Regions from separate parts of the Cytobacillus oceanisediminis genome, predicted to be linked through region 2. Evidence: riboswitches for the same ligand, from Rfam matches in the RefSeq annotation. Region 2 holds a riboswitch; the other holds the start of a gene.

Region 1 (4,217 bases), 1.5 Mb from region 2:
GCAGCTGCCGGTCCGTTCACAAATTTTAAAAGATGGAAAGACATTGCTGGTTCCCACTCCAAGGCTGAAAGCAGGATTTATTATGGTAAAGCCCGAATGGGTGCCCGCCGGGGAGGAGCGAAAAGCAGCGAGCCTTAAGCATATCCACTCATATGGAAAAGAAGTTCCTCTCACAGAATTGCCGAAAATTGATTTGTTTTTTGCCGGATCAGTGGGCCTTCATCGGGATGGCCGGCGTGTCGGAAAAGGGGAGGGCTATGCTGACCGTGAATATGCCATAATCAGAGAGCTGGGAAATCCCGAAATCCCTGTGATTGGAACAGTCAACAGCGCCCAGATTACAGAGGCAGATATCCCGAGGGACCCATATGATTTGACTGTCGACTGGATTGCAACCGAAAAGGAACTGATCAAAACCAATACGCCATATCCAAAGCCTGAAGGCATTCAATGGGAGCTAGTAACCGAGGAGCAAATGGTAGAGATGCCAGTATTGCGTGACGTATGGGAGATTACAAAAGGAAAGGCAGCCAAGTAATTGACTGCCTTTTAAGCTTTAACTTCGTCCATTTTCTTTAAAACATCATCAATCTTTGCGTGATCTTCAGGTGATTCATCAATATGCTTCCATAAAATGTTTCCCTGCGGTGAGAACATAAAAAAAACAGGAGATCGCACTCCTGTTTAGTCCCTGCTCCCCAAAATTCCAAAAATGCGAAGAATATTAATGAACAGGTTGATAAAATCAAGGTATAAGTTAAGAGCCATCAAAGGAACTTCTTCCGGTGACACTCCATAATGCTTCATGCGGTTGAAATCGAATAGCACATATCCGCTGAACACTAGCACTCCGATGAAGGAGAATGCCAGCATAGCGTTAGAGCTTAACGGCCAGAAGATGCTGAAAACAGAGATCGCAATAAGGGCAAGCAATGCCGCCATCAGCATGCCGCCAAGGAAAGATAAATCCCGCTTGGTTGTCGTAGCGTATACAGCCAGGCCTGTAAACACAACCGTTGTCGCTGCAAGGGCGACCAATACAGGGTTCGGGCCAATGGCCGCCAGGTAATGGGCAACAATCGGATAGGTCGTCATCCCTGAAATAAATGTAAATACATACAGGAATGGATAACCAATGGCCTTTTTGCGGCGAAGCAGGAAAGCGAAAAGCAGCATTCCGAGTTCAAGAACCATGAGCGGCAAAAATAGGGCTGGAGGGATGAAAACACCCGCCATCGTTCCGATAAAAGCAATCCCTAATGATAAGGCAAACGCCCGTAAAACAGAAGGCAAATAACTGTTATTTGCGGTATGCTGTACATACATTTTTTCATTTCTCCTCTAAAATAATTTGTATATGTATATACGTCAGAACTATTGTTTAAGTTTCATCATTTATTTGGTTTTTAAAAGGTCTCTTATTTCAGTTAAAAGCTCAACGTTTTTATCCACAGCTGGTGCAGGCTTTGCTTCTTCTTTCTTTTTGAAACGATTGTTGATAATCCTGATAAAGACGAAAATCGAGAATGCCACTATGAAGAAATCAACCACATTTTGTATGAATAAACCGTATTTGACCTCCGCGCTGCCAACCTTTACCATCAGATCCCTAAAGTCAACTCCGCCCATCAGCAATCCAACAAGCGGCATGATGATATCATCTACAAGAGAAGATACAATCTTTCCGAAGGCAGCTCCGATAACAACCCCGACAGCCAAATCAAGCACATTTCCCTTTAGGGCGAATTTTTTAAACTCATTCCACATAACATGTCACCTTTCTTTGAAAATTACCGTAATTATACTATGAAGAATAAATGAAAACCAGATAAGGAAGCCCCTATTGACAGAAACAGGCTTTTTCTCTATAGTAACAATGACAATTATATTTCGAATATTCCCGTGTGAGCGGGAGAGGTTCATAGCTTCACCCTCTATAAAAAACTATGGCTTTGATTATAATAATCAACCATATCCATAAGAGGATATGGTTTTTGTTTTTTCAAGCTGTACTTTTTGGACCTCTCCTTAGGATCAGCGGGATCATATAAAGGGAGGCTTTTTTTATGTCAGGAAGAAAAGATGAGGAATTAACGGATATTACACTATTGGGAAATCAGGGTACAAACTATCTTTTTGAATACTCGCCTGAGATTCTGGAGGCTTTTGACAATAAGCATCCAAACCGCGATTATTTTGTAAAGTTTAATTGCCCTGAGTTTACGAGTCTTTGCCCGAAAACGGGACAGCCGGATTTTGCGACCATCTATATCAGCTATATTCCGGATCAGAAAATGGTAGAGAGCAAGTCATTAAAGCTATATCTTTTCAGTTTTAGAAATCATGGCGATTTCCATGAGGACTGCATGAACATCATTATGAACGATCTTATTGAATTAATGGATCCCCGCTATATTGAGGTTTGGGGTAAATTTACGCCACGTGGCGGAATCTCCATCGATCCGTATTGCAACTACGGAAAGCCGGGGACGAAATATGAAAAAATGGCGGATTACCGTTTGATGAACCATGACCTTTACCCGGAGACAATTGACAATCGTTAAGACCATAGCTTGCTTAAAGTGCGATTTTAAAATAATATCAAAAAAGGCAGAGCAATCTGCTTTTTTTGTTGCAGATAATATACATAAGTGGGATTATATTTAGGGAATATTCTGTATTTTTGAGAGCATTACTATAATAAAGCTCTGAAGGGGGACAAAATGAAGAAAGGCATACATAAAAAAGATCAGCGCTTCAAAATCGCAGAGAGAGAGGCGTGGATTGGCATTGGTCTGGTGCTCTTCAATTTTGTATGGTGGTATGGGTTTGCCTATGGGATGGGGTCTGGGCCTGCTGGTGAGTATACATATATTATGGGATTGCCTGCCTGGTTTTTTTGGAGCTGCGTGGCAGGGTTTGCTGTAATGGTGATTCTGGTAACAGCGGCTGTTAAATTTCTGTTTAAAGAGGTTCCGTTCGAAGAAAATGAAGAGGGGGGAGAATCCAAATGAACTGGCAGGTTATTGCTCCTCTTCTCATCTTTTTAATCATTATTTTTCTCGTCGGCTTATGGTCCAGCAGAAAGATTGATACCGGGAGTTCGTTCCTGCAGGATTACTTTCTTGGAGGAAGGCAGCTGGGTGGTTTTATTCTGGCTATGACCATGATTGCAACCTACGGAAGTGCCAGCAGTTTCATTGGAGGGCCGGGCGTTGCATACACACAGGGGCTTGGCTGGGTGCTGCTTGCCATGTCACAGGTTGTCACTGGTTATTTCGTTCTCATGGTTCTGGGGAAAAAGTTTGCCATCACAGCAAGAAAGTATGATGCTGTAACGCTCATCGATTTTCTAAAAGAAAGATATAACAGCAGATGGGTCGTCTGGCTATCCTCTCTCAGCATCATTATTTTCCTGTTTTCTGCCATGGCTGCCCAATGGGTTGGCGGAGCAAGATTAATTGAGTCACTGACAGGATTAAGCTATTTATCTGCTTTATTCATTTTTGCAGCTTCCGTTATGGTCTACGTGGTGATCGGCGGCTTCCGTGCTGTTGCAGTAACGGATGCCGTACAAGGGGGAATCATGTTCATCGGCACCATGATCCTTCTGATTGCTGTTATTGTGGCAGGTGGGGGAATACCGAATATTATCAGTGACCTGTCTTCAGAAAACCCGAATCTGATTACACCGTTTGGCTTTGATGGCGGATTGACTCCTTTATATGTGTCCTCATTCTGGATATTGGTGGGAGTTGGAGTTGTGGGCCTTCCGCAGGTTGCGGTGAGGGCCATGTCCTATAAAAATGCCAGAGCCATGCATAGGGCAATTATAATTGGAACAGTAGTGGTCGGGTTTATCATGCTTGGCATGCATTTAATTGGCGTATTTGCCCGGCCAATTCTTCCAGGGATTGAAGTGGGGGATAAAGTCATGCCGATGATTGCCATGGAAGTGCTTCCTCCATGGCTCGCGGGAATTGTACTGGCAGCACCGATGGCTGCCATCATGTCAACAGTGGATTCCCTGCTCCTTCTGGTCAGCTCGGCGATTGTGAAAGATGTCTATATTAATTACATTAAGCCTGATGCCAAAGAAGCTGCCATCAAGAAACTGAGTTTTGCGGTTACGGCCCTGCTTGGGATTCTGGTTTGCATCATGGCTCTCAGTCCGCCCGATTTGCTGATCTGGCTGAATCTCTTTTCTTTTGGAGGAC
Region 2 (4,217 bases):
GAAATTTACAGTACTTATGTATTGTTAAGTTCAAACGTATAATATCATAAATTTATCGGAATCTGTCATATATTGCCGTATATCCTTAACAAAAATAAACCCCGCACCCTTTGATGCGGGATTATACAGATGTTACACTCCGCGCTTATTGCCCCATACATATGTATGCAGCTGCGGAAGTACTTTAACATCCTTCAAATCACTGTCATGTATCGTTTTTTCAATGAGCCAATCATATTTGTCAAGCAGTCTCTGCAACAAATTTCGATCATCAGCTGTAACGGTATCATCATTTCCCACCTGCAGATAAAACGGAACGCCGGGATAGCGCTTATGAACGTTTTTGGCATATTCATAATCCTTATCATCAAAAACAACAATCTTCAGTGAGAACTGCTGGTCAGCCATTCTTTTGGTCTGAAGATTATTCACAATATAATCGAGCACATCAAAGTCTGTATTCATGCCTGAGCTTGGCGGTTTTGGGGAAAGGGTCAGTTCATCAATTTCATAAAACCAATCCTGCCATCGGCTTCCCTGTGTTTCCAGGCAGACCTTAATTTTTTCCGCTTTCAGCAAAGAAATGAGTTCATTCAAATTTTTTAATAAAGCTGGGTTACCGCCCGAAATGGTCACAAATGAAAATCCATCCCCGCCCAGCTCTTTGAGCTCCTTCCAGATTTCATCCGGTTCCATTTGGCGGATGCTGTCTTTTGCACTTCCATCCCAGGTAAAGGAGGAATCACACCAGCTGCATGAATAATCACATCCTGCTGTACGGACGAACATCGTTTTCTGGCCGATCACCATTCCTTCACCCTGAATGGTCGGTCCAAAAATTTCAAGAACAGGGATTTTACTCAACCTCCATCCACTCCCTTCTTGCTTCTGCATAGCTTGTAGGGGTTTCAAAAAGGCGCACAAATTCGACTCTTGCACCGATATATTGCTCTTTTCTGTTTTGGAGGCTTTCTGCCATTTTTTCATAAATCCAGACAACCATATTCTCTGCCGTCGTATTCATTGGCGGCAGCGTTTCATTCAGATACTTGTGGTCGAGGAATATTTCAATTTCGTTTTTCCAGATTTCTTTAATGTCGCCGAAATCAATCATTAACCCTCTGTTATCCACAAATCCGCTTATGCCAAAAATCACCTTGTAGGTGTGCCCATGCAGGTTTTTGCATTTGCCTTCATAGCAATGCAGATGATGGGCTGAATCAAAAGTGAATTCCTTGCTGACCATTACACGCTTATGGTGGTATTTCAGCTGATCGGGTTTAATATCCTCATTAATCTTCTGAAGTTTATCAACAATCCTGAAACCGTACATGGCTTAAAGCTCCTCCTTTTCTTTGAGGTATACTTCAAGGCCATTTTTCCTTAAATGGCATGCAGGACACTCACCGCAGCCATCAGCCGGAATTCCGTTATAGCATGTCAGTGTTTTCTCACGCACATAGTCAAGGGCATCCAATTCATCCGCCAGCTTCCATGTCTCTGCTTTGTTGAGCCACATTAAAGGTGTATGGATCACAAACTGTTCATCCATTGATAGATTAAGTGTGACATTCAATGATTTTATAAACATATCTCTGCAATCAGGGTAGCCGCTGAAATCTGTTTCGCACACCCCGGTTATTATATGCTTTGCATTTATCTGACTGGCCAGTACACCAGCGAATGACAGGAATAAAAGGTTTCTCCCAGGCACAAATGTGGATGGAAGCTCGCCTTCCTCACCATCCTTTACTTCAATCTCATCTCGGGTCAGTGCATTTGGTGCCAGCTGATTCAATAGGGACATATCAAGAATATGGTGCCTGATCCCCAGCTCTTTTGCTATTTGCTGTGCACATTCTATCTCCAGCTTATGACGCTGATTATAATTAAAAGTGACTGCTTCCACTTCTGCAAAACGTTCTTTTGCCCAGAATAAGCAAGTTGTACTATCCTGACCGCCGCTGAACACAACGAGCGCTTTATCATTTTTCATATAAAAATTCTCCTTTAAATAGAAAAACAGGACCACTAAGAAAGCAGACCCGTTTTCCTTAGTTTTTTAAAGAGGGTAGCTAGAACCTCTACCGTATACACGGATTTTGCTATTGAACTATCAGTTTATATTATCATCTTTATTGGCTTTTTAGAAGGTTTTAATTTATACAGCAAAAAAGTTTTATTATTCAAAAGACTTCTGCAAAAAAGGTGCAACTGTTCATTGCACCTTTTTTGCACTTTAATTTTCTGAATCGGCTTCCAGGAGGTCCCAGGCTGTTATGATGCCTTTTGGTTTTTCAGTCGGCTTTCCATTCTCGGTTACAATGATCCCTTCAAGCTTTTCATTTTTATTTCGGCAGTCCTCAAACATATCCTCTAATTCAAAGATAGATGTATCTTTGCCGGCAAAAGAGATTTGATGCTTTGATTTCTTATTGAAAAGCTCTTTTATTTTCACCTTTTTCAACTGGATTGTTTCTTCTGTAAAGTGCTCTGCCATCCATTTCACGATATCTGCCGAAGTTAATAGCCATGAATATTCCTCTTTTCTCGAGTAAATTGGGAATTGAGAGTGTGAAAATTTGTTGATTATGGCCAGTACATCCGTTAGCTTGCCATCTTCATAAAAATAAAAAACCGGAGTTGCAGCTATGGAGAGTGCGGTTTTTGGCTTTTCAAAATGGCCGGCAATCCTTTCAATCTTCTCTACCGTCTCGAGATGAGGCTCAGCAATATAATAATCAAGGTCTATTTTTTCATGGACAATGGCATTGCGCAGCTTGGCAAACTGATGCAAATCATCTTCATATAATCGAATCAGGGAATGATTTTTCTGAATTTCTATAAGTTTATAAAATCTATCTGTTCTGGCGTTTTTAGCAGATTGTTTTAAGGCCTTGTGAATACGGTTAAAAGCAGCCTCAAACCTTTCTGATAAGTTTATTTCTATATCTGCTTCCAATATGATCTCTCCCTAAATAATAATGTATCTCCTCTATTCCCAAAATGATGGTCAAAATAAACTTTGAAGATATTGGTTCTCCTGCTAGAAGAATAATTTGCACAAATAGAATTTTCAGTCTATTATAGAATATTATATTCTTTAGCTGGGGACTTTGCATAAATATATAACTTTACTAATAAATTTTTTCGTTCTAGCGTTAAAAGACATGACTTTACCTTTTTTTAGGAAAGAATAATGAATGTATTTCTTTTGAACGAAAATGAATATTTATTATTACCGAATAATATTTTATTCCTCAGGTCAACAAATTTACTTTGAAAGCTGGTGAAATCATGAGATACACTTTACACCCATTGGGGGATGATGCTGTTCTTATTGAGCTTGGGAAAGAGATCAGCCAGGAAACACATCAGAAAGTTCAGTCGCTGACTGCCTTTCTCGAAAAACATCCGCCAGAATGGATGATTGAATACATACCTGCTTATACAACTGTAAGCATTTTTTATAATCCAATTGAGGCTTATCAGCTTTCAAATGGCCAGCTCCCGTTTGATTTCGTGTGTTCACTAATAAAACCGCTTATTGAAGAGCTAACTGAAAATGATGCATCGGAACCTCAAATCGTTGAAATCCCGGTATGCTATGGTGGAGAATTCGGGCCGGATCTTGATTTTGTTGCGGAGCATAATGGGATTACTCCTGAAGAAGTAATTGAAATTCACTCTTCAGGCAGTTACCTGGTCTATATGATTGGATTTGCCCCAGGATTCCCTTTTATTGGCGGAATGTCAGAACAAATTGCCGCACCAAGACGGGATACGCCGCGTTTAAAGATTCCCGAGCGTACGGTAGGGATTGCCGGAATGCAGACAGGGATTTACCCCATTGAGACGCCAGGCGGCTGGCAGCTGATTGGACGTACTCCTGTTAAATTGTTTCGGCCGATGGATGAATCCCCTACCCTCTTGAAAGCAGGCGACAAAATCAAATTCAAGTCAATCAGTCTGGAAGAATACTACCATTGGGAGGAGGCGGAACAATGATTAAAGTCGTAAAGCCTGGACTCCTTTCAAGCATTCAGGACCTGGGGAGAACCGGCTATCAAAAGTTTGGCGTGATTGCCAGCGGGGCCATGGACCCTTTTTCGCATCGGATGGCCAATCTTCTCGCGGGAAACGAAGAAAATGATCCTGTACTAGAAATAACGATGATGGGTCCAATACTAACATTTGAAGAAGATACATTAATTTCG

What was found. A riboswitch is a leader RNA that binds a small molecule or an ion and turns the genes downstream of it on or off. The one in region 2 is predicted to bind preQ1.
Region 1: linked by a shared signal. The riboswitch ahead of queF (preQ(1) synthase) and the one ahead of queC (7-cyano-7-deazaguanine synthase QueC) in region 2 are both predicted to bind preQ1.

Annotation. Positions count from the first base shown of each region.
Region 1 covers NZ_CP065511.1:1,240,195-1,244,411, forward strand. Annotated here, with positions in the region: gene IRB79_RS06420 (5-formyltetrahydrofolate cyclo-ligase) at 1-538, shown strand, start outside; gene IRB79_RS06425 (Bax inhibitor-1/YccA family protein) at 685-1,326, opposite strand; gene mscL (large conductance mechanosensitive channel protein MscL) at 1,396-1,767, opposite strand; PreQ1 riboswitch class I at 1,909-1,954, shown strand; gene queF (preQ(1) synthase) at 2,067-2,564, shown strand; gene IRB79_RS06440 (YhdT family protein) at 2,724-3,014, shown strand; gene panF (sodium/pantothenate symporter) at 3,011-4,217, shown strand, end outside.
Region 2 covers NZ_CP065511.1:2,760,599-2,764,815, forward strand. Annotated here, with positions in the region: gene queE (7-carboxy-7-deazaguanine synthase QueE) at 133-864, opposite strand; gene queD (6-carboxytetrahydropterin synthase QueD) at 857-1,333, opposite strand; gene queC (7-cyano-7-deazaguanine synthase QueC) at 1,337-1,996, opposite strand; PreQ1 riboswitch class I at 2,049-2,091, opposite strand; gene IRB79_RS13990 (CBS domain-containing protein) at 2,240-2,962, opposite strand; gene pxpB (5-oxoprolinase subunit PxpB) at 3,298-4,008, shown strand; gene IRB79_RS14000 (5-oxoprolinase subunit C family protein) at 4,005-4,217, shown strand, end outside.